DNA from 2 places in the Paraglaciecola sp. G1-13 genome. Region 1 is predicted to be linked to the other one. Evidence: predicted binding sites of a transcription regulator. Region 1 holds the regulator's gene; the other holds the start of a gene.

Evidence for each region. Region 1 encodes LexA, which represses DNA repair genes until DNA is damaged. Its sites were predicted from a motif close to TACTGTATNNNNATACAGTA; they were not measured.
Region 2: the regulator LexA is predicted to act here: its motif matches at 9,378-9,397, upstream of imuA (translesion DNA synthesis-associated protein ImuA).

What each region holds. Positions count from the first base shown of each region.
Region 1 covers NZ_CM147903.1:4,637,292-4,653,208, reverse strand. The annotation lists gene ilvC (ketol-acid reductoisomerase) at 1-456, opposite strand, end outside; gene ilvY (HTH-type transcriptional activator IlvY) at 601-1,455, shown strand; gene AC0L6N_RS19765 (PepSY-associated TM helix domain-containing protein) at 1,452-2,588, opposite strand; gene AC0L6N_RS19760 (YifB family Mg chelatase-like AAA ATPase) at 2,806-4,320, opposite strand; gene AC0L6N_RS19755 (trimeric intracellular cation channel family protein) at 4,418-5,038, opposite strand; gene ilvD (dihydroxy-acid dehydratase) at 5,488-7,335, shown strand; gene ilvA (threonine ammonia-lyase, biosynthetic) at 7,335-8,885, shown strand; gene plsB (glycerol-3-phosphate 1-O-acyltransferase PlsB) at 8,979-11,414, opposite strand; gene lexA (transcriptional repressor LexA) at 11,608-12,231, shown strand; gene coxB (cytochrome c oxidase subunit II) at 12,641-13,765, shown strand; gene ctaD (cytochrome c oxidase subunit I) at 13,776-15,374, shown strand; gene AC0L6N_RS19720 (hypothetical protein) at 15,393-15,620, shown strand; gene AC0L6N_RS19715 (cytochrome c oxidase assembly protein) at 15,617-15,917, shown strand, end outside.
Region 2 covers NZ_CM147903.1:4,756,339-4,772,255, forward strand. The annotation lists rRNA gene AC0L6N_RS20270 (23S ribosomal RNA) at 1-2,730, shown strand, start outside; rRNA gene rrf (5S ribosomal RNA) at 2,996-3,111, shown strand; gene AC0L6N_RS20280 (error-prone DNA polymerase) at 4,109-7,201, opposite strand; gene AC0L6N_RS20285 (Y-family DNA polymerase) at 7,204-8,658, opposite strand; gene imuA (translesion DNA synthesis-associated protein ImuA) at 8,668-9,357, opposite strand; gene AC0L6N_RS20295 (EVE domain-containing protein) at 9,539-10,003, shown strand; gene AC0L6N_RS20300 (hypothetical protein) at 10,100-10,504, shown strand; gene AC0L6N_RS20305 (DUF885 domain-containing protein) at 10,621-12,381, opposite strand; gene AC0L6N_RS20310 (DUF1820 family protein) at 12,429-12,752, opposite strand; gene AC0L6N_RS20315 (M28 family metallopeptidase) at 13,052-14,710, shown strand; gene AC0L6N_RS20320 (DUF885 domain-containing protein) at 14,873-15,917, shown strand, end outside.

The DNA.
Region 1 (15,917 bases):
ACACATCACGACTGTGATGTCTGAACGAATTTGTTGGCCTTCTTCAACGATGTTAAAACCGTGAGAGTAACCTAATGAAGCACCTTCTTTCATAAGAGGCATAATAGCTTCAACTACGCTTGAATGCTGTTTATCAGGCGTTAGGTTGTAAACCAAATCAGCACTTGGAATAAGCTCTTTGTACGTACCAACAGTAAAACCATTACCGCTTGCACGTTGGAATGAATCGCGTTTTTCATCGATAGCGGCTTGACGAAGCGCATAAGCAACATCCAAACCAGAATCTCGCATGTTAAGGCCTTGGTTTAAACCTTGAGCGCCACAACCTACGATGACTATTTTTTTGCCTTTAAGGAAATTACAGCCTTCTGAAAATTCGCTGCGCTGCATGAATCGGCAACGACCAATTTGGTCAAGTTGCTGACGTAAAGATAATGTATTGAAATAATTTGCCATTTTTTTATAAATCCTAGTAAGTGCAACAAGTCAGTGACGATCTCGTGTGATTGAGAGAATAGGGTATTTCATCTATTGAATAAAATGATATATTTGCAACTTAATATTTCATATTCTGCAATAACGTTTTTGTGAAGGAGTAAGATGGACATTCGAAGCTTGGAATTATTCCAACATTTAGCCAGTAGCTTGCACTTCAGCAAAACTGCTGAAGCGTTGTTTGTCAGTCCCTCTACCCTTAGTCGTGTCATTCAACGCCTTGAAGATGACTGTGGCACACCACTGTTTGTGCGGGACAATCGAAAAGTAAAGCTCACCGCCGCTGGAGCAAAACTATTGCGCTTTTCACAGCAAACCTTGTCTGAATGGAAGAAAGTCAAATGGGAGCTGCAACAAGATCACGAGCAAATTCAAGGCGAATTAAGTTTGTTTTGTTCAGTGACGGCCAGTCAAAGCCATTTGCCAAAATTACTTGATAGCTTTCGTCATCAATATCCCCAAGTAGAGATAAAGTTAAACACCGGCGACCCAGCTCTATCTGCTAGTAAGGTGATGAAACAAGAAGTGGATGCAGCCATTGCCATTCATACCCCTGACTTCCCTCCTGACTTGACGTTCTTACCCCTTGGCGAGGTGCCTTTACTGCTTATCGCACCCAAAGAAACCCAGCTAACCCGTTTGAGCCAAGTGGATTGGCGCGAACATTCTGTCATTCTGCCTGACTCGGGACCATCAAAACGAATTGTGCACCACTGGTTTGCTGAGCAAGGTATTCGACCGCGAGTGTACGCAACGGTAGCGGGTAATGAAGCGATTGTAAGCATGGTAGCGCTGGGTTGCGGCTTGGGCATTGTGCCTGAAATAGTGTTAGACAATTCCACCATAAGTCAGCGTGTAAACCGTATTCGGTTGGATGACATTGAGCCTTACCAAATTGGTTTGTGTTGCATCAGTAAGCGGCAAAGTGAGCCTGCTATTCAGGCGCTATTTAACTGCTAACGAAGGGATTGCGTTTTCAAAGTTGAAGACCCTTTTTTGCTCGTGCGCAATCGCCAGCGAGTGAAGCCTAAGCTAAATAAAGCGAATACAATTGAGCCACAAATTACCCACAAAATCCGAAGTGCTAAGCCCCCTACACTGCCGTTGTGCAAAGCATGCAACCAACCTTTTATGCTATTTGCAGGGCCATGCTTCCACGCAGAATATGTACTAATGATCTGCCCTGAGTGGGCATCCACGTATACAAATGTATTGGGGAAGCGATGAGATGGATCTTCAGGTATTTGGAAGCGAAACGTATAGAATTGTTGAGCACTTAAATTGTTGTCGGGGGTTTGGATCCATGCCAGACGTGATTGCTGTAGGTCAGCGCCATTTTGAGCAATGTTTGCCTGTCTCGCTGCATTAATTGCATCAGAAATCGGCACAGTATGCTGTATTGTCGTATTCGCAACACCGCTTAGTTTAGAGGCTGTTTGCACTGGCGAAAACAGCAGCCCCAGGACCTTATTTGTTTCTTGTGGCAGGGATAGCATCACGCCAGTGGCAACAAGCAGTAACAAGGGAACGACACTCGCGAGTCCCAGTATTTTGTGCCAATCGTAAAGCAAACCGATACGTGAGCGGCGTCGTTTAAATGTAAACGCCCTATGCCACTGGCCTTGCTTCGGCCACCATGAAACTAATCCGCTCACTAGCAAGAATAATGTCGCTAGACCTATGTAGCCTATGACGAAAGTGCCTATTTCACCAAAGAGCAACGTGTAGTGTAAATTGTATAGCCAAGTGGCCAAATAGTGCCCCCAATAGTCTTCGCGAAGCACTGATAGGCCGTCACTGCTTAACCACACCATTAGGGGGGCAAACCCTTCACTACGAGTCTCTACGGGGTTGTAATAACGAGCTGATATTGCGCTTTTGCTGTCACTCACCTCAATTCGCCAAGGGCCTTTTTTATTCGGATACGTTTTATTGAGTGTATGTAATGCGCTGTCCCAACTGCTATCTGTGGCCAGTTGCGAACGTTCGAGTTCTGGGTGTAGCCAAGTATCTATCTCAACATAAAATACTAACACCGCCCCTGAGAGGCATATTATTGTCAGTAATACGCCGAGACTTAAGCCCAACCACAAGTGGAGCCTTCTGGTGTATTTGCGAAATGAAAATGAATGCAATGTGAGCCTTGATGCGCCAGGTGATTTTTTAGCTAATACCAATTCCAATAAATTATTGCTAGGTGGCTAATTATTTAATGGAGTGGGTAGATTAAGGACTGTTAATAGCCTCGGTTAAGAAAGCATAACCTGAAAGATTTTTAATTCACAAGAAACACTCACATAAAGTGAAAATTTAATTGTAAGCAAGCTGCGCCAACATACGATCAAAGGCTCGGTAATTAAGGGCTTCGGCCAGATGTTGGCGGGTTATGTTAGGCTGATTAGCAAGGTCTGCGATAGTGCGAGATACCTTTAATACTCTATGGTAGGTACGCAGTGACAAGCCTAATTTTTCAACGGCAACTTGCAAAAAACGTTGATCGTTACTTGAAAGCTGACAGTACTCTTGCACCTCTTTGCTACCAAGCATAGTGTTGGGTTTGTTGCTGCGCGAAAGGGCAATATTACGCGCAAATACGACTCGCTCTCTGGTTTCTTTACTGCTACATCCTCGCGTCTTAACTTGCTCAGAGAACTCATTGCCGTTGAGCTTAGGCACATCAACTTGTAAATCGATACGGTCCAAAAAAGGTCCTGAAATACGATTTAAATAACGCAATATTTGGTCAGCAGTGCAGCGCCCGTCATTAAGGCTGCCCGTTGGGCTCGGGTTCATCGCTGCGACTAACTGAAACTGAGCCGGAAACTGCGCTTGTCTGGCGGCACGTGAAATAGACACCGAGCCTGACTCTAGCGGCTCTCGAAGTACATCAAGCACTTTGCGATCAAATTCTGGTAATTCATCTAAAAACAACACGCCGTGATGAGCGAGTGATATTTCCCCGGGCCTTGGCACACTGCCACCACCGACTAACGCAACGGCCGAACTCGTGTGGTGGGGATGGCGAAAAGCGCGCTGTTTCCACGTTTGTGGGTTAACCGGTTTACCTACGATCGAATGAATGGCGGCGCTGGCGAGGGCTTCTTCATCGGTCATGGGCGGTAAAATAGTGATCAAACGACTGGCCAACATCGTTTTACCTGTGCCTGGTGGGCCAGTGAATAACAAGTTGTGTCCGCCGACTGCCGCTATTTCTAGGGCACGTTTTGCTGAACTTTGCCCGACCACATCTTGTAAATCCACGTTATATTCGGCTTCTTGCAAGATGTTGTCAGATGTAAATAAGGGGAGAGTTTTTTGCTTGCCTAAATGGTGAAACACATCAAGTAATTGATATGCAGGGACTATCTTCGCTCCGCTGATAAGAGCAGCTTCATTCGCATTTTTAGCGGGTAATATAGCGGTACGACCCTCCTTAAAACATGCATAAGTAAAAGGCAGCGCGCCTTTGATGGGGCGTATTTCACCGGAAAGTGCAAGTTCCCCTACTAACTCAATGCCCTCAAGGCTTGCGCCTTTTAGTTGATTACTAGCAGCGATAATACCGATAGCGATGGCAAGATCGAATCGACCGCCTTCTTTCGGTAAGTCTGCGGGGGCTAAGTTAACGGTTATACGACGAGCAGGAAATTCAAAGCCTGAATTTATCAGGGCGCTACGCACGCGATCTTTGGCTTCGCGCACCGATGCTTCAGGCAACCCAACTAAGTTAAAACAAGGCAGCCCGTTGGCTAAGTGCACTTCTACAGTGATAAGCGGCGCATCAATGCCGACACTCGCTCTTGAAAATACTACCGCTAATGACATAAGCAAGGCCTTTTGCACGTCAAACTCGAATGCCATAAGGCTAGTCAAGTGAGCAGGTTAGCGCCACTTAGCATAACGAACAAAGCGGTTTAAGGCTTCATTCCATGTGTTCCGGGTTGAATACAGGTAAATGCCAGTGCCATTTCATGGCGGCTAAACGGGTGGTCAGTGTTACCGCAAAGCCCATGATCATGCAGCTATAAGTGGATAAGCCGAGATAAGATCCCGCAATGTACGTGGCGCCGCCAATGATACATGCCGTTGCATACAAATCGCCTTTCAAGACTAATGGAATTTCGCGACAAATCACATCACGAATTAAGCCACCAAACACAGCGGTCATGGTACCAAGGGCTATCGCGATAAAAGGGGATGCGCCGTAGCTAAGGGCTTTTTGTAAGCCCATGACGTTGAAAAAGGCTAACCCTATGGCGTCGGCAACTTGCAAATATCGCAGGGGGAAGCGATGGCTAATACGTAGCCATATGATGGTACAAAGCGCGGCGCCTAGAATAGCAAAGAAGAAGCTATGATCTTGCACCCAAAACACAGGCAGATCTAAAATAATATCACGCAGAGTGCCGCCACCAATTGCCGTCACTGAGGCTAAAACGACGACGCCAAAGCCATCCATATGCTTTTTATAAGCCATTAATGTGCCAGAGACGGCAAAAACAGCCACGCCCATTAAATCAATCCAATGTAACCAGGTACTCATATTTTTCTCACTGCTATTTGAGGCTGAATGATACCGATAAATGACAAATTCTAAATAGCCAAACTCAGCGTTTGTGTATAAAGGACACAAAAAAAGCCTATAGCATTGCTTGATCCGTTGTGGGGGTTCGTGTTACCAATATAGGCAGTGACGATATACCAAATTTAAATTAGAAATTTATCTAATGTTCTATTCCGACTCGTGCAGCAAAGTAATTATTTTGGTGACAGTGGTGGAGACATGTTCTCCGCGGGGATAGATCTGAATTAACGTCAGACAATTTTAACCCCCCGCACGAAAGTTCGGGGGGTTTTTTGCTTTTAGCGGCAACATTTTCCGAGATATCAATTTCGACAACCGGACGAGGTTTTTCGCGCATACCGTTTCACCTGCGACCTCGACGGATTTTTACACTATTAATGCACTATTTAAGTTAGAGAGAAGAGACAATGCCAAAGTTACGTTCAGCAACCACAACCCAAGGTAGAAATATGGCCGGCGCTCGCGCGCTTTGGCGTGCGACTGGTATGAAAGATGGGGATTTCGGCAAGCCGATTATCGCGGTGTCTAACTCATTTACTCAGTTTGTACCGGGTCACGTGCACCTAAAAGATATGGGGCAGTTGGTGGCGCGTAGCATTGAAGCGGCTGGTGGAGTGGCAAAAGAGTTCAATACGATTGCGGTAGATGACGGTATTGCTATGGGTCACAGCGGCATGCTTTACAGCTTACCTTCTCGCGAAATCATTGCTGACTCGGTTGAGTATATGGTTAACGCGCATTGCGCCGATGCGATTGTTTGTATTTCTAACTGCGACAAAATCACCCCTGGCATGTTAATGGCGTCAATGCGTCTAAATATTCCGGTTATCTTTGTTTCTGGTGGCCCGATGGAAGCGGGCAAAACCAAGCTTTCAGATCAAATCATTAAATTGGATTTGGTGGATGCCATGGTCGCGGGTGTTGATGACAACGTGAACGACGAGCAAAGTGGTGAAATTGAGCGTTCTGCGTGCCCTACATGTGGCTCGTGCTCAGGTATGTTTACTGCCAACTCAATGAACTGCTTAACGGAAGCGCTTGGTTTGTCATTACCAGGTAATGGTTCAATGCTTGCGACGCACGCTGACCGCGAAGGTTTGTTCAAACAAGCGGGTACGCAAATTGTTGAGTTGTGTCGCCGTTATTATCAGCAAGACGATGAATCAGTTTTACCGCGTAACATTGCCAACTTTAAAGCATTTGAAAATGCCATGAGTCTTGATATCGCCATGGGCGGTTCAACCAATACTATTTTGCATTTATTGGCGGCAGCGGTGGAAGGTGAAGTGCCTTTTACCTTGGATGACATTGATCGCTTATCTCGCAACGTACCGCACCTATGCAAGGTTGCGCCTTCTACCCCTCAATACCACATGGAAGATGTGCATCGTGCGGGTGGTGTGCTTGGCATATTAGCCGAGTTGAATCGCGCCGGTTTGTTGCACGAAGACACTCCACATGTGTTAGGAAAATCTATTGGTGAAGTCATAAGTGAGTGGGATATTACCCAACCTGAAAACGCCCATGCCCTCGAGTTTTTCCGTGCAGGCCCTGCTGGCATCCGAACCACGAAAGCATTTAGCCAAGATTGCCGTTACCCTACCGCCGATACCGACCGTGAAAACGGCTGTATTCGTAGCCGCGCAAATGCATTTAGTGAAGAAGGTGGCTTGGCCGTGTTGTTCGGCAATATTGCGCAAGACGGTTGTATTGTAAAAACAGCCGGTGTGGATGAGTCCATTCACGTATTTACTGGTCGCGCACGTATTTACGAAAGCCAAGATGACGCAGTGAAAGCTATTTTAGCCGACGAAGTGATTGCTGGTGATATAGTTGTTATCCGTTACGAAGGCCCTAAAGGTGGACCGGGAATGCAAGAAATGCTGTACCCCACGACTTACTTGAAAGCCAAAGGATTAGGCAAAAAATGCGCTCTTATCACAGATGGCCGCTTCTCAGGCGGTACGTCTGGTTTATCGATTGGCCATTGCTCGCCAGAAGCCGCTAGCGGCGGTGGTATCGGTTTAGTGGAAGAAGGCGACAGCATGACCATCGATATCCCCCAGCGTAAAATTGGTGTTGATATTAGTGATGAAGTGCTTCAAGCCAGACGAGAAAAAATGGAGCAGAGCGCTAATCCTTGGAAGCCAGTCAGCCGTGAGCGTAAAGTGTCACTCGCGCTTAAGGCATACGCCTTATTGGCAACAAGTGCGGATAAAGGTGCTGTGCGCGACGCAAGCAAATTGGAAGACTAATGACCACCAGTGCCCAAGAATATTTAAAAAAGGTTTTAATGTCGCCAGTGTATGACGTGGCGGTAAACAGCGAGTTTGTCCATCTAGACAAATTCTCCGCTGTTTTAGGGAATGATGTATGGCTCAAGCGAGAAGATCAGCAACCGGTTAAGTCGTTCAAATTGCGTGGTGCATATAATAAGATCAGTCACTTAGATGATGAAGCGCTAAACGCGGGGATCATTACCGCATCAGCGGGCAACCACGCCCAAGGTATTGCTTATTGCGCCTCTCGCAAGAATATTCAGGCCACTATTGTGATGCCAGAAACCACCCCTGACATTAAGGTGGACGCGGTGCGCAACTTCGGAGGTGCTAACGTCAATGTAGTGCTTCATGGTACTAGCTTCGACCAAGCCAGTGAAGAGTCTAAACGTTTGGCTGCGCTGCATGGGTATACCATGATCCCGCCATTTGACGACCCAGACGTTATTGCCGGGCAAGGGACCATTGCCAAGGAAATGCTTGAGCAAAACCCGAATCTGGATATCGTTTTTATCGCAGTGGGCGGCGGCGGTTTAGCCGCTGGCATGAGTGTGTATTTGAAGCAGCTCAAGCCCAGTATCAAAATTGTCGCTGTAGAGTCCAGCGAATCTGCTTGTTTACAAGCGGCTTTAAAGGCTGGTGAGCCTACTCCTTTGCCCTTTGTAGGGATTTTTGCAGACGGTGTAGCAGTGAAAACCATAGGTACTGAAACATTTCGCTTGTGTCAGCAATATGTAGATGAAGTCATTACCGTTAACAATGATGAGTTATGCACGGCAATCAAAGATATTTTCGATGATACCCGCGTGATTGCTGAGCCAGCAGGCGCATTGTCTGTTGCAGCCATGCGTAAATACGCTAGGCTAAATGACGTTAAGGGTAAAGTCTTTGGTGGCGTGTTATGTGGCGCTAATATTAATTTTCACACTTTGCGTTATGTGTCTGAACGCTGTGAATTAGGTGAGCAAAAAGAAGCCGTATTTGCCGTTAAAATCCCTGAGAAAAAAGGCGCGTTTAAGCACTTCTGCGAACTGCTAGGTGGTAAAACCATCACTGAGTTCAACTATCGTTTTTCAAGTGAAAAAGAAGCGCATATTTTTGTGGGTGTGAAGTTGCGAAGGGGCCAAGAAGAGTTTGCTGAGTTGATGGCCACTTTGAGTGCAAATGACTACCCTTGTCTGGACATGTCAGACAATGAAATGGCAAAACTGCATGTGCGCTACATGGTAGGTGGTCGCCCCCCTGCTCTGCTTCATGAGCACTTGTTCTCATTTGAGTTTCCTGAACAGCCAGGAGCCCTAATGACCTTCTTAAAAACCTTGGGCGAACGCTGGAACATTACTTTGTTTCATTACCGTAACCATGGTGCTGCGGAAGGTTTAGTGCTAGCGGGGTTTGATTTCCCTGATAACGAACGTGCTGATTTTGAGCAACACTTAGGTCAACTCGGCTACCAATACTCTGAAGAAACCGAAAATCCCGCCTATAAGTTTTTCTTATCAGACGTGAACGGTATTTTCAGCTAATAATTTGCGGTTATCGGTTAAAAAAATGCGCTCGGTTAATCACCTAGCGCATTTTTTATGTGCTCAATATTCACTCATTAGCGTATACACGATTTAAATTTGCTGAAGTCGTTGAGTGATCTCAGGCGAAATTAATTCCTCCACACTTGCTAGCAGTGCTTCGCTGGTATCTGAATGCTGCAACTGCCCTTCGCTAGATGCGTTGATTAATTCGTTATCTTTCAAGGCGTGAATGAAAGTAGATAGTACATTTTTGTCGAAAAACTCTGGTGAATTAATGCCATGTAACGCCGCTAAACGCTCTGCAAATTCTCGACTCTGTTTTTCTAAGCGACCACGGCCAATGGTTTGTTCCTTCTTAAGAATGGTCAGCACGGCAGCATAACGTTGCAGGGTTTCTTGAATGCTTCGATTCAGCAACCAGAATGAATAAAACGCTTTGCTAGTGGCAGCGGGCGGGCACAGTGTGTCATCTTCAGCACGCAGTAAACCCATATCGATCATCGTGCTAAGTAAGCGATCTGTATAATTCATTGCTTCTTCGTGGCTCATATAAATAAATAGCTCGCGCTGCAGCAAAGGATATAGCTGGCCAACGAGGGAGATGACTTGCGGCCTTGCCAAGCCTTTATGGGCAAATACAATGGCGCTGACTAAGCCAGGTAGGGCAAACAAATGCAAAATATTATTGCGATAATAGGTCAATGCCACCGCATTTTTGCGTTTTAGGGAGATGATAGTGCCAAAACTGTCTTGGGATACTTCCAGCTTATTTAGCTTTAACGTATTTTCTACCAATGCTTTGCCATCAAGCTCAGGGATGCTAGATAAGTCACTGTAAGGCGCGGCCTTTAACAAGTCTAGGTAGTCGTCAATGGCGCGTTCGAGTTCATCCTGTGCCATTGCATGTTTCTTAGCGGAAAGTAAGCACATGGCGCACAGTGACATACCGCTGACAGCGGCCGCTTGGTTGATTCGGCCCATAACATCATTGGCTAAGGTATTCACGGCAGGGGTTAACCAGCGCGGTTTTTTATCGGGTTCTAAATTTTGTGCTTCACGCCAATCTGGCACTTCGCTATCAAGAAAGTTGCTTAAATTAATTGGATCACCGAAATTTAAAAATCCGTTTCCGTAGTTTTTCAGCTTACGTACCGCGGAGAACACCTGAAAAAAAGATTCTTTCTTTTTGTCTGTGCCTTTGAGCTCTTTCAAATAGCTTGAGACTTCCATTACGTGCTCGTAGCCAATGTATACAGGTACAATACTGACGGGGCGGTTAATGCCTTTAATCAGTCCCTGAAGGGTCATGGCCAACATACCCGTTTTAGGCGGTAGTAAGCGACCTGTTCGACTTCGGCCTCCTTCAGGATAATACTTCACGGAATAGCCTTTGTTGAAAAGTAGCTCTAAATACTCTCTGAATACCGCGGTATACAGCTTGTTGCCGGCGAAGCTGCGACGTAAGAAGAATGCGCCACATTTTCGTAAAATTCCGCCAATCGGCCAAAAGTTGAGATTGATACCCGCAGCAATATGCGGTGTCACTAAACCTTCGTGATAGATGACATAAGTTAAAAGGAGGTAGTCCATGTGGCTTCTATGGCACGGCACGTAGATAATTTCGTGGCCATTTTGCGCTAACGCCCTGACTTTATCGGCATGTTTTACTTCAATGCCGTTGTACACTTTGTTCCATATTTTTGTGAGTAAGCGGTCGCCAATTCTTACTAACCCTTCGCGATAATCTGCGGCAATTTCATCGACATATTTCTTCGCTTTGGCTTGTATCTGGTGATTTGACTGCTTCTTGCTGCGCGCTTCGTCGCTAACTGCTTGGCGAACAGAGTCTGCGCCCAATACTGCGTTATATAATTCTTGTCGTTCGAGTAACATTGGGCCTATGAGATTTTGGCGGCGACGATGAAAGTGCGTGCCCGCTAAGCGGATAAGCTTGTGGCCTATTTCTTCATCACTGCCTTTTAAATCTGCCATGGTACGAGAGGATACAGCCTTGCTGTAACAAACGAAGTTATCTCTACCTAAAAACAGCACAATAAAAAACTTACGTAACCAGTTTGGAGATACCTGGTTGGCGATAATATCTGACCAGCCGGATAGCTTTCGGCCGGGTGCTCTGCCCCAAAAAATGGAAACCGGGACGATTTGCAAGTCTAACTCTGGGTGCTCTCTGTGGATCTGGAACAGACGAGTAACATCATCTGCAATTTTGGTGATCTTCACTTTTCGAGTAAGCAAAGAACGTGGTTGTTGTAAAAACAAACATGCGGGTAATTCCTTACCACCGATTTGCACCGGCTCGGAGGGCTTAGGCAAGCCTAGGGAATTGGTAGACATTTTTAAAGCAAATTGATCAGTGACCGAGTGTGTGCGCAATAGATAAATAATGGGTTTGGTGGTATCGATCCCAAGTTCGGTCGCTATATCTGTAGGAATGCTATTAACTTTAACCAGCCATTTTAGCGGAACAGATATCATTGTCAGCAGCAGTTTATGCAGCCATGCCATAAGAGTGGTACCTAGATAATGAAAGACCTGTATAGGATACCACGTTATTCGGCTTTTCCACCCCGCGTAATCAGTTTACAGGTCAGAGGTCTTATAGAAAATTACCTTTAATAAACAACAAAGAAGAAAAATTTGAGATTTAGCAACGACTGTATATACTCACAGTTAAACTGTATGAAACAACAGGCTGTGTATGCGTCCACTAACTCCCAGACAAGAAGAAGTCTTGCAACTGATTAAAACCACCATGCTAGAAACAGGCATGCCGCCAACACGTGCAGAAATAGCACGGCACCTTGGTTTTAAATCGGCAAATGCGGCTGAAGAACACCTCAAGGCTCTGGCTCGTAAAGGAGCAATTGAGATCTTGCCCGGCACGTCAAGAGGTATCAGGCTCACTGAGCCTTTAGAAGATCAATTAGAAGACCAAGGTTTGCCGCTTATTGGTCGTGTTGCCGCCGGTGAGCCCATTTTGGCTCAAGAGCATGTTGAAATGCATTACAAAGTTGACCCAAGTTTATTTAAACCCAGCGCTGATTTTTTACTTAGAGTTAGCGGCATGAGTATGAAAGACATTGGTATTTTGGATGGTGATTTACTGGCCGTGCATAAAACAACGGATGTGCATAATGGTCAGGTGGTAGTTGCGCGAGTAGATGAAGATGTAACCGTTAAACGGCTTGAGCGAAAAGGTCGACAAGTCGTACTACATGCTGAAAACGAGGATTTCCAACCTATTAAAGTCGATCTAGCGACGCAGCCTTTTAATATCGAAGGTATCGCTGTTGGTGTTATTCGTAATGCTGACTGGATGTAGTTGAACATTTTTTTAGGCAGTTTGCTGTTACATTATTGATCATTTTCGAGCTTCGCAATGGAGTTCGAAAATATTATTTTATTCCATGAAAACATCCCATCTTACCTACCTCATATTGCCTTTTCGCATATCATTTAATCTATGTGTTTGTTACTGAGTTGTTAACGTAACACACTGATAGACTGATTAAAATTTGGTCGATTGAATATAAAATATACAAAAAAACTGGACTACTCCCCCTATTTTGAGTAATGCTTGTTACACGATTAACAAGTCAGTAACAAAACTTGTCGCGTGCTGAACCTTACAATAATAAATTAGAACGTAGAGTTTGATGGTTATCACCACTATTTTACGCGTTTGACAAGCAGGGGGTCGAGTGAAGAAAATTTCGTTGAGTGTAATGGCAATGTTAGGTGCATTTAATTGCAGCACCGCTTTTGCAGATTCAGTGTCCGACTTAGATCAGTACCAATTAAACATGCGCAAAGGTGTGACTGATATCAGCGCCGAGGTATATGACCTACATATGTTGATGTTCATCATATGTGTGGTTATCGCTGTTGGTGTGTTTGGCGCTATGTTCTACTCCATTTTATTTCATCGTAAATCTCGTGGGGCTAAGCCTGCAAACTTCCACGAGAGTGTTAAAGTTGAAATCGCTTGGACCGTCATCCCTTTTATTATCCTCATTGTAATGGCTATCCCTGCAGCCAAAACGTTGATCGCTATGGAGGATGCCAGTGAACCGGAAGTGACGGTGTTGGTAACAGGGTCACAATGGAAGTGGCACTACAAGTACATGGATAACGACGTCGAATTTTATTCTCGCATGGCAACTCAAGCCGATGAGATTACAGGTAAATTAGACAAGGGTGTTAATTACCTCTTAGAAGTAGACCAACCTTTGGTGATCCCTACCGATAAACGTGTGCGTTTTCTTATTACCTCAGACGATGTTATTCATTCTTGGTGGGTACCAGACTTCGCAATCAAGCAAGACGCTAATCCAGGTTTTATTAATGATGCTTGGGCTAAGGTCAATGAACCGGGTATTTACCGTGGGCAGTGTGCTGAATTATGCGGAAAGGATCACGGGTTCATGCCGGTTGTGGTTATCGCAAAAGAGCCCGCCGAATATGATAAGTGGATAGGCGAGCGTCAAGCCATCCAAGAACAGGCAAAAGCTGAAGAGCAAAGATTACTAGCAATGAACATGAGCAAAGAAGAGCTCATGAGCAATGGTCAAAAAATTTACAATTCTGCATGTGCAGCCTGTCATATGCCTAATGGTGAAGGGTTGCCAGGGGTATTCCCAGCATTAAAAGGGAGTGACATTGCGCTGAACGATATGGCTGCGCATATTGATATCGTGCTTAACGGTAAATCAGGTACCGCAATGGCCGCCTTCGCTAAACAGTTAACAATGTCAGAACTTGCCGCAGTGATTACCTATGAGCGAAATGCGTGGGGTAACGATACGGGTGATCTAGTTCAGGCGAAAGACATTAACGCTGCATTAAACGGGCAGTAGGGAGACGATCATGAGCACAGTAACCGACACGATCCATCACGAAAACGATCATCACGAGCATCATGCGCCTCCTTCTGGTATTAAGCGCTGGTTGTACACGACAAACCACAAAGACATAGGCACGCTGTACCTTTGGTTCGCATTTATCATGTTCTTAACCGGCGGCGCGATGGCGATGGTCATTCGGGCGGAATTGTTTCAGCCGGGCCTGCAGATAGTTGAGCCTAACTTTTTCAATCAAATGACCACAGTTCATGGCTTGATCATGGTGTTTGGTGCTGTTATGCCCGCTTTTACAGGGCTAGCTAACTGGTTAGTGCCTATGATGATTGGCGCGCCAGACATGGCTTTGCCTCGCATGAACAACTGGAGCTTCTGGATCTTACCCTTTGCGTTCTTGATTTTACTGTCTTCGTTATTTATGGAGGGGGGCGGCCCTGCATTTGGCTGGACGTTCTACGCTCCTCTATCAACTACGTACAGTGGTGACAGTACTGCTCTGTTTGTTTTCTCGGTACATATCATGGGGATTTCATCCATTATGGGGGCGATTAACGTCATAGTGACGATCTTTAATATGCGCGCCCCAGGGATGACATGGATGAAAATGCCGCTCTTTGTTTGGACGTGGCTGATAACAGCATTTTTGCTTATTGCGGTCATGCCTGTATTAGCCGGCGCAGTGACTATGGTGTTAACAGATAAGTTTTTTGGTACTAGCTTCTTCGATGCCGCAGGTGGCGGCGACCCCGTGATGTTCCAGCATATTTTCTGGTTCTTTGGGCACCCTGAGGTTTACATCATGATACTGCCCGCCTTTGGCATTATCTCGCAAATAGTACCGACCTTTGCACGCAAACGCTTATTTGGCTATGCCTCTATGGTGTACGCCACGGCATCTATTGCATTGCTGTCGTTTATCGTCTGGGCTCACCATATGTTTACGACTGGGATGCCGGTTTTTGCTGAGATGTTTTTCATGCTAGCCACCATGCTGATATCTGTGCCCACCGGTGTGAAAGTATTTAATTGGGTAGCAACCATGTGGCGAGGCTCCATGAGTTTTGAAGTACCTATGTTATTTGCTCTAGCGTTTATCGTGCTGTTCACGATAGGTGGTTTATCTGGCTTGATGCTGGCGATAACGCCTGTGGATTTCCAATACCATGATACTTACTTTGTTGTTGCGCATTTCCATTACGTATTAGTGACGGGCGCCATCTTCTCAATTATGGCGGCGGTATATTACTGGCTACCCAAATGGACAGGAAAAATGTTTGATATTACGTTAGCTAAATGGCATTTCTGGTGTTCATTAATTTCTGTAAACGTATTGTTCTTCCCGATGCATTTTGTTGGCTTGGCCGGTATGCCAAGACGTATTCCAGACTATGCATTGCAGTTCGCTGATTTTAATAAATGGATAAGCTTAGGTGGATTTGCGTTTGGTTTATCTCAATTGATTTTCTTAGCGTTACTTATCAAGGCATGCCGTAAACAAGGTGACCCGGTAAGTGACCAAGTTTGGGAAGGGGCAGAAGGTCTAGAATGGGAAATACCTTCACCTGCTCCGTATCATACGTTCGAAACTCCGCCTGTTATTAAATAGGCGGTACAGGAGCATATTATGTTGCTAGTCAAAAAGAGGTTTTCCAAGACGCGACTTTTGAAGCGTTCTGTTGCATTTACTTTCGGCTTAATTGCGTTTGGCTTTTGCAATAGCTTGCAAAGTGATGCTTATTTTCCTCTCAATGATACCGTGCATTTCGCATTACAAAGTGAATATACCAATGCGCAGTACGCTCAGCAGGGTCTGGCTCAGTCTTACTCAGGGATGTTCTGGCACTCGCTATGACAGACAACAGGCAAGAGCCTAATACGTCAGATGCTGCCAGTGCTGAAAAGCCGAGCAGTCATGGCAAGATGGTAATTAAATTACTCGCTATCGTATTGGGGATGTTTGGTTTCGGTTTTGCATTAGTGCCTCTTTATGATGTGTTTTGTGATTTAACTGGGTTAAATGGTAAAACGGCTAACTCCGCGGCGGTTTATGAGGTCATGGAAATCGATGAGTCTCGCACTATAACCATCGATTTCATCACACGAACCAATACCGGTATGGCGTGGCAGTTTGAAGCAGAAAAACGTCAAG
Region 2 (15,917 bases), 120 kb from region 1:
ATACATAGCTGTATGAGGCAAACGAGGGGAACTGAAACATCTAAGTACCCTTAGGAAAAGAAATCAACCGAGATTCCCCTAGTAGCGGCGAGCGAACGGGGATTAGCCCTTAAGCTAATAATAAGCGAGTGGAAGGTGTTGGAAAGCACAGCGATACAAGGTGATAGCCCTGTACACGAACGCGAATTTTAAGTGAAATCGAGTAGGTCGGGACACGTGTTATCTTGACTGAACATGGGGGGACCATCCTCCAAGGCTAAATACTCCTAACTGACCGATAGTGAACTAGTACCGTGAGGGAAAGGCGAAAAGAACCCCTGTGAGGGGAGTGAAATAGAACCTGAAACCGTATACGTACAAGCAGTGGGAGCAGACTTGTTCTGTGACTGCGTACCTTTTGTATAATGGGTCAGCGACTTATATTTTGTAGCAAGGTTAACCGAATAGGGGAGCCGTAGCGAAAGCGAGTGTTAACTGCGCGTTTTAGTTGCAAGGTATAGACCCGAAACCCGGTGATCTAGCCATGGGCAGGTTGAAGGTTGAGTAACATCAACTGGAGGACCGAACCGACTAACGTTGAAAAGTTAGCGGATGACTTGTGGCTGGGGGTGAAAGGCCAATCAAACCGGGAGATAGCTGGTTCTCCCCGAAAGCTATTTAGGTAGCGCCTCGGACGAATACCACTGGGGGTAGAGCACTGTTAAGGCTAGGGGGTCATCCCGACTTACCAACCCTTTGCAAACTCCGAATACCAGTGAGTACTATCCGGGAGACACACGGCGGGTGCTAACGTCCGTCGTGAAGAGGGAAACAACCCAGACCGCCAGCTAAGGTCCCAAAATTATTGCTAAGTGGGAAACGATGTGGGAAGGCTAAGACAGCTAGGAGGTTGGCTTAGAAGCAGCCACCCTTTAAAGAAAGCGTAATAGCTCACTAGTCGAGTCGGCCTGCGCGGAAGATGTAACGGGGCTAAGCAATATACCGAAGCTGCGGACGCAAAGTTTACTTTGCGTGGTAGGGGAGCGTTGTGTAAGTGGCTGAAGGTGAACTGAGAGGTTTGCTGGACATATCACAAGTGCGAATGCTGACATGAGTAACGATAATGCGGGTGAAAAACCCGCACGCCGGAAGACCAAGGTTTCCTGTCCCATGCTAATCAGGGCAGGGTAAGTCGGCCCCTAAGGCGAGGCAGAAATGCGTAGTCGATGGGAAACGGATTAATATTTCCGTACTTGGTATATCAGTGATGGGGGGACGGAGAAGGTTATGCAAGCATAGCGTTGGTTGTCTATGTGAAAGTGTGTAGGGTTGAATCTTAGGTAAATCCGGGATTCTACATGCCTGAGACACGAGACGAGATTCTACGGAATTGAAGTTGCAAATACCCTGCTTCCAGGAAAAGCCTCTAAACTTATGATATATCGAACCGTACCCCAAACCGACACAGGTGGTCAGGTAGAGAATACTAAGGCGCTTGAGAGAACTCGGGTGAAGGAACTCGGCAAAATCGTACCGTAACTTCGGGAGAAGGTACGCCCCTGTTTGTGATGAGACTTGCTCTTTGAGCGAATGGGGGCCGCAGTGAAAAGGTGGCTGGGACTGTTTATTAAAAACACAGCACTGTGCTAAATCGAAAGATGACGTATACGGTGTGACACCTGCCCGGTGCCGGAAGGTTAATTGATGGGGTTAGCGCAAGCGAAGCTCTTGATCGAAGCCCCGGTAAACGGCGGCCGTAACTATAACGGTCCTAAGGTAGCGAAATTCCTTGTCGGGTAAGTTCCGACCTGCACGAATGGTGTAACCATGGCCACGCTGTCTCCACCCGAGACTCAGTGAAATTGAAATCGCAGTGAAGATGCTGTGTACCCGCACCTAGACGGAAAGACCCCGTGAACCTTTACTATAGCTTGGCACTGAACATTGACCCTACATGTGTAGGATAGGTGGGAGACTTTGAAGCGTGAACGCCAGTTTGCGTGGAGTCAACCTTGAAATACCACCCTTGTACGTTTGATGTTCTAACGTTGTTCCCTTATCGGGAATGCGGACAGTGCCTGGTGGGTAGTTTGACTGGGGCGGTCTCCTCCCAAAGAGTAACGGAGGAGCACGAAGGTTGGCTAATCCTGGTCGGACATCAGGAGGTTAGTGCAATGGCATAAGCCAGCTTAACTGCGAGACAGACACGTCGAGCAGGTACGAAAGTAGGTCATAGTGATCCGGTGGTTCTGTATGGAAGGGCCATCGCTCAACGGATAAAAGGTACTCCGGGGATAACAGGCTGATACCGCCCAAGAGTTCATATCGACGGCGGTGTTTGGCACCTCGATGTCGGCTCATCACATCCTGGGGCTGAAGTCGGTCCCAAGGGTATGGCTGTTCGCCATTTAAAGTGGTACGCGAGCTGGGTTTAGAACGTCGTGAGACAGTTCGGTCCCTATCTGGTGTGGGCGTTGGATGATTGAGGGGAGCTGCTCCTAGTACGAGAGGACCGGAGTGGACGAACCGCTGGTGTTCGGGTTGTTTTGCCAAAAGCATTGCCCGGTAGCTACGTTCGGAATCGATAACCGCTGAAAGCATCTAAGCGGGAAGCGAGCCCCAAGATGAGTCATCCCTGGCAGTTTAACTGTCCTAAAGGGTTGTTGAAGACTACGACGTTGATAGGCAGGATGTGGAAGCGTTGCAAGGCGTTAAGCTAACCTGTACTAATTGCCCGTGAGGCTTAACCATACAACGCCCAAATGACTTTTTATATCGTTCTAGCGAACGAGTCGTGTTAAATGGCTTAAACGGAAGGAAACCTTCCTGACCAATTACCTACTCGCTAAAGTTAGAGCTAAATAAAATGTTTGAGTGTTGCATGTATGACAAGTATTAAAATCAAGAGTAAGACTAAAGAGATTTAGCGATGATTACAGCCAGACCTGCAAGGGAACGGCATCAGCTTTTTACATATTGATTTATTGAGCTACGGCTTGATAAATAACAGTTTATGTCTGGCGGCCATAGCGATGCGGCCCCACCTGATCCCATCTCGAACTCAGAAGTGAAACGCATTAGCGGCGATGGTAGTATGGGGTTTCCCCATGCGAGAGTAGCACACTGCCAGACTCCCATTTAGAATGAAGCCACCTAATCGGGTGGCTTTTTTCGTTTCTGCTATAGAAAAATCAACTGTAGTCGAAATCGCATTTTAAAGCTTGTTAACGAAGTAGACGCCTAGGTGTCATACTTCCCTGTAGTTCAGTCCAGCCCGACATCCATGTCGGTCGTTCAAACGGCTGGAGCGGTGCTCCACAGAGCCGCGTTTTCATCCATCAAGGGCTTTCAACTCTAGTGCTTTGCATGAAAGCTGAAGAACAACCCATCCCTGGTGTTGCGCACCAGCCACGCCATCCATGGCGTGTCGTTCAGTCGCGCAAAGCTGCGCTTCGCAAAAGCCTCCGCCTTCGCCCCCATGCGAGAGTAGCACACTGCCAGACTCCCATTACACGAAAAGCCCTGACCAAAAAAACGGTCAGGGCTTTTTCGTATATGCGCTTCGCGCAAAAGCGACTCAGCAACAAACCTTCAGGGGTGTATCAACTACGATATAAACACGTCCATGATGAAGCATTCCCCGCAACAAAGTGGCAGCCACGCCCTCCATGGCGTGTCGTGCGGCTGGACGTTGCTGCGCAACTAAAGATACCAGCCTTACCCAGACTCCCAATAAAGAAATGACTATCCTCAATCGCGCGGCGACCGAGGTAGCCCTTTTTTGCATGTGTAAGAAATATTATTGCAAGGGAAATGCAAACACAAACGGATAGCCCTTCCCCTTAAGCGCTGTCGCGCAATGCTACCCACACATGGATAAACCAAATCCCTCGAATTTCATGCGGGGCATCCCATGCAATAGCTGAGAAAATATTAAGCTACTCGTTGCCACCCATCCATGGGGCTACCTCCAGTGCAGCATCCATGCTACCCGTTCAAGCGCCAGGAACTACGCTCCTAAAAGCCCCGCTTTCACCCCCATGCGCGGCATCCGATGCGACAACCGTGTTGCAATAGCGCTGTGAGGGGGTAGTGGTTTAAAACCATGCGTGTTTTTAGCGGATCATTACTAATGAAAATCTCTTGAGTGGATGGCTAGTTCGTCTACTAAATGGCTTAGGTCTTCTAGTCTTCCGGCGATGATATGAGTTACGCCGCCATCTCCTCTTTCTAATATACCGCTGACTTTGAGTATTTGAGCTTTTAAGTAGGCTTGCTTTTGGGCGCGGGCGGTTGCCTGCCATACGATCACGTTGCTATTGCCTGTATCATCTTCAAGGGTGATGAAGGTAACACCCGATGCTGTGCCTGGGCTTTGCCTTCCTTTTACTAAGCCAACGACCTTGACCACAGATTTATGTGCGATGGTGTCTAGTTGAGCCGCCGGCGTATAATGGCCCAATAATCGGGCGTGATTGAGTAAACGTACTGGGTGAGAGTCTAAGCTTAGCCCTGTAGTTCGGTAATCTTCTAACAGGGCGTTAAGGTCACTAGGCCGCTCAGGGTCAAATGAATTATCCATAGTCAGTTGTTTAAACAGCGGTAATTCACTTTCTGAATCCATAAGTAACCATTTGGCTGTGTAGCGGTTATCGCTAATACTGCTAAATGCATTGGCACTAGCCAATACTTCTAAGGATGTTTTAGTTAAGCCTGATTCTTTAAGTTGAGCTAAAGCACTAAAGCCTTTATTTGGGCGCAAATTCACAAAGCTTTCCATTTCCTTTCGGGATAAGCCTTTAATTAGTCGATAACCTAAACGAAGAGCAAGGTTTCCTTTAACCTGCTCTAGGATGTGATCATAGTCAGATGCATTAATGCATACAGGCAAAACTTCAATGTGATGACGCTTAGCATCTTGAATCAGTTGATCTGGGGTATAGAAACCCATGGGCCAACTATTGAGTAGGCCACAATAAAAGCTTTCTGGATAATAGTATTTCAACCAAGAAGACACATAAGCCAATACGGAAAAAGAGGCTGAATGTGATTCGGGAAAACCATATTCACCAAAGCCGCAAATCTGTTTATATAACTGTTCGGCAAATTGACTTTTATAACCTCTAGCAAGCATGCCTTTAATCAGCTTGTGCTTAAATTTAATTAATTCACCGGTTTTCTTCCAACTGGCCATTGCTCTACGAAGCTGGTCTGCCTCGCCTCCACTAAAGCCAGCAGCGACCATCGCTATCTTAATGACCTGTTCTTGGAAGATAGGAACGCCCATAGTGCGTGACAGTACAGACTCTACTTCTTTAGACGGATAATCAACGGGTTCAAGACCGTCGCGCCGTTTAAGGAAGGGATGGACCATATCGCCCTGAATAGGCCCAGGTCTAACAATGGCAATCTGAATCACAAGATCATAGAAACACTTAGGGCGTAGACGAGGTAGCATGGTCATCTGGGCTCGGGACTCTATCTGAAATACACCTACTGTATCGGCGCGCTGTATCATAGCGTAAACATCTGGGTCGCTAGGCAGTCGGGTGATATCGGCAATTGAAATGGTTTTACCCTGATGTTTCTCAATTAAATCAAAACTCTTGCGAATAGCAGTCAACATGCCGAGAGCGAGTACATCGACCTTGAGTAGCCCTAAGTTCTCTAAATCGTCTTTGTCCCACTGAATAACACTACGATCGGGCATCGAGGCATTTTCAATAGGAACAAGTTGATATAAAGGGGTAGCTGATATGACGAACCCGCCTACATGTTGAGACAAGTGACGAGGGAAGCCTTTTATCTCATTAACGAGCTTAATGAAGTGTTTACCTTTGCCTGAGCTTGGGTCCAAACCCAGTTCTGAAATTTGTGCTTGCCAGTTAAGCCCTTTGTCACGTCGGTTAATATTTTTAATAAAAAAATCCAACTGTGATTCGTGAATACCCAGCGCTTTTCCCACGTCTCGAATCGCACTTTTTTGCCGATATGAGATCACTGTTGCTGCGATAGCTGTTCGTTCGCGACCATATTTTTTATAAATATACTGAATGATCTCTTCACGTCTTTCGTGCTCAAAATCAACATCAATATCTGGTGGTTCGTTGCGCTCTTTTGAGATAAATCGCTCGAATAAAACTGATATTTGTCTTGGATCAACAGCGGTAATTTCTAAGCAATAGCAGACCACAGAATTCGCTGCAGAGCCTCGACCTTGATATAAAATATGCTGGGATTTTGCATATTGCACGATGTCTGAAATAGTTAAAAAAAAGAACTCGTATTTAAGTTCCTCGATCAGCTTTAACTCTTTTGCAATGATGCGTTTTATTGCGAAATTTACTCCTTCAGGGAATCGTAAAGACATACCTTGCTTAACCAACTTACGTAAATAAAGTGTCGGTGTTGAACCCTCAGGAATGAGTTCCGCAGGGTATTGATAACTTAATTCGCTCAAATCGAAAGTACATAAATTCGCAATACTGACACTTTCGGCCAACCATAGGGCAGGATATAGGCGAGATAGATTTTGGACTGGTCTCAAGGAGCGTTCAGCGTTTTGTGGGATGTCTTGCACTGAATGTTCAATATTTTTTACTTTTCGTATCGAATTTATAACGCAGAGTAAGTCATATCGTTCAATTTCGTGCATTAATACCCCACCGCAAGCGGTAATAGGGATATTAAAGCGACTGCTTAAATGCTCGCAATGTGCTTGATGAATATGCTCTTCAGCAAGTAAATGTCGTTGATATCCTATCCATAAACGAGCGTCATAATGATTGGTTAGCCATGTTGCCCAATACTCATTTTGCTCGGGGTTGCCACTTGGGATCCAAATAGCCAAGCAATGCTTGGTCGTTCTAAGATCCCATAAATCGAGCTTATACTCCCCCTTATCTGCACGGCGTCGCGCATTGGTAATAATGCGGCATAGCTCGGCGTATGCTTTATGATTAGGGCATAATAGAATAAGTTGAAGTTCAGCATTGTAGTAGAACATGCTACCGACAACTAACTTAATGGATAAGCCTTTTCTTTTTATTGCGGAGTGAGCACGTACTATCCCTGCTACACTGCATTCATCAGTAATAGCAAGTGCTTGGTAACCTAAAAATTCTGCTTGATTAATGAGTTCACTTGGATGCGATGCGGCTTGTAAGAAACTGAAATTACTCTGACAAAATAACTCAGCATACTGATCCTTTTTGAATGCCATAATTAACTAAAAATGCCTTGCAAGAACCACGTGTTTTCTGGTGTTTTGAACACCCAAAACCATTGCCCCTCTTTACTCACCGCAATGAAGTAATCTCGTAGCACAGGTTGTTGGTCCCACCAACCTGTGCTAATGCGTTCAGGGCCATGCACGATTGAAACGTGTTGAGTAAGCAAACTAGGTTCAGTTAACAAAAAACTTGGTCTTAGCGGAGAGCGGTAAATTGGGTTTCCCTCATTCACTGTTAATACGGAACAATATTGGGATGCCCGCTCAGGTCGATAGTCGTTAATGGTTTGCGGGCTAAAAAGTACATCATCGCCAAGCTTAGCTTGTAATGCTGATATAAGTTGTAAGCGGGATACAACCCCTTGTTTCCCAAGGAACAAATCTTGTTTATCAGGATGACGAACAAAAGTTTTACCAGTGGAAAGTTGCAGTGCGATAATTGGAGCATTCAGCAGCACATTTTCGAGTTTTAATGCGAGCAACCCCAACCAGTCTTTGGCACGATATTCTCCTTGCTGCGCCCCTACCGTAAATTCGATTTTGCTTTTATCTCGCTGATATAAAATTATGCGCAGCTCTTGGGTTAACTCGTCTCTTAGCAGCAAAAAATTCTCTAAGTTTGAAAGCAATTTTTGTATGGGTTTGAGAAGTAAATCGGTGCGCTCTATCTCATACAGCAGTTCAATGTATTGCTTGAAGTTTGCTTGGGGATGAAAAAAAATTACCGGATGTTTGAAATCGCCTCTTAGCTGCCCTAAGTAAGTAATCATTTGAGTATCGAAGCGTTTGTGTAAATCACTAAACGGAATGATGAGAAGTTGCTCAACAGATTTTACGCCAATGCTGTTAAGCTTAGTTACATCCTTTGAAGAAAGTTCAGTAAGGCTTAAATCGACTTTTTTTAAGGCGTGCTGTATGGCCGAGGGTTCATCCGTGATTTGGTTCCATCCTTTGACGGCGAGTAATTTGGCCGCTAAAGGTGAATGGCCAGTGGCGAATGAGAAACTTACATTCAATGGTACAAGCTGGCTTTTAATCATGCTCCACAGTTCGTTTAAACTCGAATATAAACGCAACATATTGTGCACTCGAAGTAACAGCCCTTGCTCACTGAAAAAGCAAATATCTGAAACAACCATGTATAAGCGTTGCGCAATTATACTCAGCTGCTGTTTTTCGGTTTCCGGGTTAAACGGCATAACCTGCAAGCCTCCATGTAAAGCCGCAGCTGTGCCTAAGCTCATGAAGGGTTGAATGCCTGCTTGCCTGGCGCATTTATTAAGCTGCACGATACCATGGGCTGTATCGAGTATTACAATAGGGATCGACGATGTACTCTTATGATTGCCTGTGCCGTCAATATATCCTTTGCTCTCGGCACCCTCATGCACGTGATAAGAGTCGAGCTGCAAATTTGGGAAATGTAGGTAGAGCCATAGAGGTTGCATGGTGGCTAATTAGCCGGTAAGGCTATGTAAGCCAGTGAGAGGAAGAACATTATTTGCTGGTATAGGTCGCGTTAATGATGGCCAGATCTTGCTCATATTGACGGTGAAGGGCTGGCTATGACAACCGCCTTTGCGTTTAGTAATGGTTACCTCGATACCCTGAGAAGATGAGGATAACTGCATTGCTAAAGCCACCGGCAATGAAAATACCTGTTTTTGTTGCTGGCGTAGCACAATATTTAATGCCCCGCCTGCCTCTGCCGCGAATTGTAGTCGCTTTGCTTGGTGTACTTCTAGGCCCTGATGCCACAACAATACTCCATCACAGCAGCCACTTTTTAAGCATTGCTCAGTTGACCATAAAGCATCCTTCGCATTCTTGGGTTCAATAATCAGAATACGCGATAACTCAAAGCCCATTTTCGCCAGCATGGGTGCATTCAACCGTGCGGGGGCACCAATAAAGACTAAAAGTTTGTCGCTGTTTTGTTGGCGCAATACGAAGCTAGGTAAGAGTAAGCGCAATTCACCAATGCCAATTGGGCTACTAATATCAACTACACCTTGCTCAGGTAAACCACCTTCTAGGTGAGCATCGAGAGCATCAAAACCGCTGGGCAAAACCTTATGAGCACCACTTGCTTGGCTGGCTCGCCAAACTAGACGCTTGTTTTTGAGCTGATCGATTGTTGAGTTCATACATCACCATGGGTTTTATATACTGTGCATTCATACAGTATATAAAACACAATATGATTAGCAAGTTTTAGGTGCAGGGCACTTTTGTCAAACTATGGATCTGATTGATTCCACGCAGGTTTATTGTTGGCATAATTACTTTTTGATTGATAAGTTGTCTTTTTAAGAGATGAGAACCCAAATGCAATATTGGTTATTTAAAACAGAACCTGATGCGTTTAGCATCGATGACTTAGCTGCAAAGCCTGAGCAGACGGAGCACTGGGACGGTATTCGCAATTACCAAGCGCGTAATTTTTTGCGTGACCAAGTAAAGCAGGGCGATAAGGTCTTTATTTATCATTCTAGCTGTAAAGACGTTGGCATCGCGGGGCTTGCAGAAGTCGTCAAAGAAGCCTACCCAGATCACACACAGTTTGACCCTGAAAGCCATTACTATGACCCTAAATCAAGCCCTGACAATCCCAGATGGGTGATGGTCGAAGTGAGGTTTGTCGAGAAATTTCCCGCTATTTTGTCGCTTAAAAAAATAAAAAGCATGCCCGAGATAAACGAAATCGGCTTAGTCAAAAAAGGCCATCGATTGTCTATCATGCCAGTGAATGAGCATGAGTTTTCAGCGTTGTTGGCGGTGGCAAAAGGATAGTGCATCCGCCTGAAAATCAAATATTAGCTTGTCTTTATAACTAAAAGATTATTGACTAACAAACGATTAAGAGTGCAAGAGGTCATAGTTAGAATTGTGAAGAACTTATTATTGGCAGTGCTATATTTGCTTTTCAATCGAGTTGCGTTTGGTCGATTAGTTGGACGAACAATGGACTACGAGGATGATAGAAGAGATCGAGAATGGACTAATTTTCGAAAGCAATTATTTTTAACATTCGTCATTACCATATGTATTGGTTTTTTATGTGTTATCTATGGTTTTTATGCTGATGCCTTAAATCTTTTTTGGGCTATTGGTTTCAAAAAAACACTCAATTTTACGGGAACGTTGCTAACTGCATGGGCAACTCTTTTTGCACTTGGGAACAAACATAAAACATGGGGTGGAGATGCAATTATAGATAATCTCACTCCGTTCTTATTTAAAATTATTTTTGTTCCTAGTTTTACATTGATGTTGGCTACATCGATAAAATGACTATCTATCAAGAACCAAATGTATTTGTGCCAGCAGTCATTTTTGGTATCAAACCTATATTTATCGAAAGGCACTATTTAATATTTAACAACAAGCTGGCATATTAAAACTCTAAGTCAACGACTCTCCTCAATAAACATATCTATATTCTGTTCTAAAATCGACAAGGGCACCGAGCCGTAGGCTAGCACTGCATCGTGAAAGGCGCGTAAGTCGAACTTGTCGCCCAATGCGTCTTCGGCTTTTTTACGTAGGCGTTTAATGGTTAATTCACCAATTTTGTAGGATAAAGCCTGGGCTGGCCATGATATGTAGCGGTCCACTTCTGTGGTGACATTATGTTCAGACAAAGCAGTGTTTTCCAGCATGTAGTCAATGGCTTGTTGGCGCGACCAACCTTGCATATGCATACCCGTATCGACCACTAAACGACACGCGCGCCACATTTCATAGCTTAAGCGGCCAAATTCTTCATAAGGTGTGGTGTAAATCCCCACTTCTTTACCCAAGAATTCAGAATATAAACCCCAGCCCTCACCAAACGCTGAAATATAGGTGTAACGGCGAACAGGAGGTAAGTCTTGCATTTCACTTGCCAGCGATATTTGCAAATGATGACCGGGTACGGCTTCGTGCAAGGTAAGCGCGGGCAGGGCATACAAGGGGCGCTTATCCAGCGCATAAGTGTTCACCCAATAGTAACCCGGCTGGTCGTCTCTTGTTGGGGCGATATAACGCCCAGTGGTATATTTAGGGGCGATATTATCAGGCACCGGCGCCACACCGTAAGGCACGCGGGGCAAAGTGTAAAATAACTGAGTGAGCATGGCATCAATGCGTTTGGCTATATATGAAGCACGCATTAAAAGCTCGTCTGCACTGGTGGCATAAAACTTAGGGGAGGTGCGTAAGTACTGAATAAACTGATTAATATCACCTTCAAAGTTAAGGGTGTCTAAAACGCTCTGCATTTCACTGCGAATGCGTTTTACCTCTTGCAAACCGGTTTGGTGAATATCGGCTACATCTAGGTTGGTACTGGTGTAGTAATCGCTACGATTTTGATAAAACGCAGCGCCGTTTTGCCATGTGTTGGCGGCAATATCTTGTTTTGCATTGGGGATGTATTCATTCACTAAAAAGTCATAAAAGCTCTGATAGGCAGGCAACACACTCTGGTTAATGGCGGTTTCACCTTGCGTGTATAAGCTAGCCTGAACGGCTGAACTAAAACTTGATTCGGCAAGGCGTTTAAACGGGGCGAAAAATTGACTGTCGTGTAGGTCTTCGGTAATGAATTTTTTAACAGTGTCGTCAAACCCAACAAGCACCGATTTTGGCTGCACGCGGCCAGTTTCAATACCTTTTTTCATCCAAGCAATTTGTTGGGCGAAATAGCGAGGAAATTGGTTTAAGCGAGCTAGGTAGTTTTGATAATCTTGCTGAGTTTTAAACGGGGCTGAGGCTGGTAAAAATGCCAACGAGCTGTAAAAGCCCGACTCTGACGTAATCGGTGTGTAATGGGCGTTGAAGCGATATAAGTCAATGTCGTTTTGCAGCCCGCGCATCTGCATCAATTTGTTGATCTTTTGCTGATGGTTTAAGCCGCTATCGTCCACGCCCTTTAAGCGAGCTAAAAACTGCTGGTTTCGCTGTTCATGGATCTGTAAAGCCTCGGGGGAGAGATCTTTCAGTTTGTCGTTGTAGCGGTTGTTTCGATAACGGGTGGCCTTTATTGGGTCAACTGACAACTGGTACTGCCAAATTTGCTCTAGCAAAGCACTTAATTTACGTGACTGTGAAGGCTCGCTTGCTCCGAAGGCTTGAAAGCAAAAACTCAACATTACTGCCGCTAGCATCAAACTGCGCTTGTACATAAAGATCCCTCGTTGTCATTTCGATTATTATTTCGCGTTCAAGGTATTTACTTTTTCGGAGTATAAATTGGGCTTGGGAAAGCCGTTACCTTATCAGATAGCTCGCTGATTTTAGCCGTACCTTGTTTTTTTACCTCATCGATGCGTAAAACATTGTGCATTGGTATGTACGTGGTGGTGACATCAGCAAACTCATCTTTGAGTTTTTCATGGCTTGGGTCAACTACCACGCTGGTGTGGTTGTCCCACACAAAATCGCCAATTTCGATAAAACCAAATAAGCTGCCCTGACATAATTCGCGCACATATAGTTCGTAGCGTACGCCATTGGCGATAAATTGAATTCTAAAGAGTGAAGTATTTTTCGACATAGTTTGGGTTATTACTGCGTAAAGTGTAGATAATTTAAAAAGTGCTGCAGTCTACCCAGTCCATGGCTTTTCGCCAAGTACTAGAAATTACAGTGAAAACCAATATAGCCAAGAAAAGCACAAGTGAGCTGATAAAACCCGTCATTGGCCGTACTTGATTTTGTTTGCCCTAGGCTTTGCCGTACAATTTAGCGAACAACAGGATGACAGCAATTTTAGCCACAAGTCTTGCGAACACCTACTTTGCTCGTCAAGCTGTTGATAAAATAATATAAACGCACCGATAGAAAGGAACAACAATGCGCCAAATCATGTATTTAGGCATGCTTTCAGCTGGGCTTATGCTTGCTGGTTGCCAATCAGCAAATCAAAATGCAACCCAAGAAGCCCCTGTCAAACAAAGTGTTCATGCTGATGCAGAACGAATTAAATCCCACTTACGTTTTTTATCTGATGACTTATTAGAAGGTCGTGATACTGGCTCTCGTGGTCATGAAATTGCTTCTTTGTACATTGCCTCAGAATTAGAAGGTTATGGCCTTAAACCTGCTGGCGATGACGGCAGTTTTCTACAACGCGCCCCTTTTCGCCAAGCATCACTTGATCAAGCTTCGCCTTCGTTCGTACTTGAAACTGCCAAAGGCAGTGTCGAATTAGCTTATCCCAAACAATACATCACCAGTGCAAGCCCAGTGAGCGAAATGGCCAGTGTCAAAGGGCAATTGGTCTTTGCAGGTTATGGGATTATTGCCCCAGAACTTGAACACGATGACTACGCTGACTTAGACGTAAAAGGCAAAGTTGTAGTGGTGCTTTCTGGTAAGCCGGCTTCTTTCCCAAGTGAAGAAGGCGCGCACTTTGGTTCAACCAATGAGAAGAAACGCCACGCTGCAGAGCACGGCGCCATTGGTTATGTGACTATTACCACGCCTACTGCTGAGAAAGTGCGACCTTATCAAAACCTTCTTAATTACATTCACACGCCGACGGTACGCTGGTTAAATCAAAACGGCCAGCCAGCCAATGTTTATCCTGCACTGAAAAACAGTGCTTATTTAAGCAAAGAAGCGGCTGAATTATTGTTTGCCAATGCGGATATGAATTTAGAGCAGATTTACCAACTACTTGAAGAAGACGAGTCACCTAAAGGTTTCTCTTTACCGGTAAGTATTGATTTCAGTAAGCGTAGCGTGCACAAGACCATCAGTAGCCCTAATGTTGCGGCTATATTGGAAGGCTCAGACCCGACACTGAAGAATGAGTATATTGTGTATTCAGCCCACTCTGATCACATCGGGATCGCCAAAACAGTCAAGAAAGACAAGATCAACAATGGCGCCATGGACAACGCAACAGGTACTTCGGTGTTACTTGAAACCGCCCGCTTGTTCAGCCAACTGGCTGAGCGCCCTAAGCGTTCAATATTATTTGTTGCGGTCACGGCAGAAGAAAAGGGTTTACTTGGCTCAGATTACTTCGCACAAAACCCCACCGTGGCAAAAGACGCCATGGTGGCGAACGTTAATTTAGACATGCCGATTTTAACTTACGAGTTCAACGACGTCATCGCCTTTGGTGCAGATCATAGTGATTTGAAAGAGTCGGTGAGTCTTGCAGCACAAAAAATTGGTTTAACCCTAAGCCCAGATCCGTGGCCTGAGCAGGCGTTGTTTACCCGTTCTGATCACTACAGTTTTGTTAAACAGGGGGTACCGTCAGTATTTTTAGTGCCTGGTCTGCAATCAGCCGACCCAGCAGTTGATGGCAGCAAAAAATTCGGTGAATTTTTAGCAACTAATTACCACAAGCCAGGGGATGATTTTAATCAGCCCTTTAACTGGAAGGCGGCAACTAAATTCGCCGAAGTGAATTATTACATCGGTCTCACCTTGGCTAACCAAGCTAAGCGTTCTAGTTGGAATGAAGGTGACTTCTTTGGTGATACGTTTTCTAAGTAGCAGCGTGTAAGGCGCGTTATTGCGTTATTCATCATGGACCAGTGAGTGCAAGCTTACTAACTTGCACTCATTTTGTTTTGTGCCGTCATGCAGTTACCTACCTTTGCAATTGCATGACTCACAGAGGCTTAAAATACATAATAAAAAAATCAGGGAGCTAACATGAAACTATCTATCATCGCCCTTTCGCTTGCGGCTGCGTCTTTGTCGTTTGCGGCATTGAACGTACAAGCCCGCCAGGATAATGAATCCACCACCCATACAGTCGACACCGCGCAAACGGAATCACAACGATTAGCCGACTTTTTTGCTAATAACTTTAAACAGCGACTGCATCGTTCACCGCAGTTTCAAAGCTATTTAGGTTACAAGTGGGATTACGATAAGTGGAACAACATCAGTGAAACATTCATTGAACAAAGCAGCGAACTCGCCAAGAAGCAGTTAAATACGTTAAAAGGTTTTGATGAAAGTCAGTTAAGCGCCGCAGAGAAAATCAGTTTAGCGCTCAATAAAGTGTCCTTAGAGCGCCAACTAGCTAATGATGAGTTTCGTCATCACACTTATATCATGGATCAGTTTAGTGCTTACCACACTATGGTCCCCAGCTTCTTGATTAATGTGCACAGAGTCACCAACACGGAAGACGCTCAAGCCTACATCAGTCGTCTGCAAGGGGTAAAAACCTTGTTTTCACAAGTCATTGACCAGCTACGTATTCGACAAAAAATAGGCGTATTTCCACCAAAATGGTCTTACGATCAGATGCTACAAGCATCAAAAAACGTGATTACCGGAGCCCCCTTTGATAGCAGCGACAGTACATCAAGCATCTGGCAGGACTTCCAAGACAAAGTCAGCAAGTTAGAGTTAACCGACAGCGAGCGTAAGACCTTACTTGATGATGCTAGCAACGCCCTTCTGACGTCGGTTCAACCTGCGTATCAAGCACTCATTCGCGAGTTGAAAGTGCAGCGAGATTTAACCCCAGAAGGTGATGGTGTATGGCGCTTGCCTGACGGCGACAAGTGGTACGAAAATCGTCTTGCATGGTTTACTACTACTGATTTAAGCGCCGATGAAGTGCACAACATTGGCTTACAAAACGTTGAGCGTATTCATCAAGATATGCGCAGCATCATGAAAAAAGTGAAGTTTGACGGCAGTTTGAATGAATTTTTCGAATTTATGCGAACTGACAAACAAT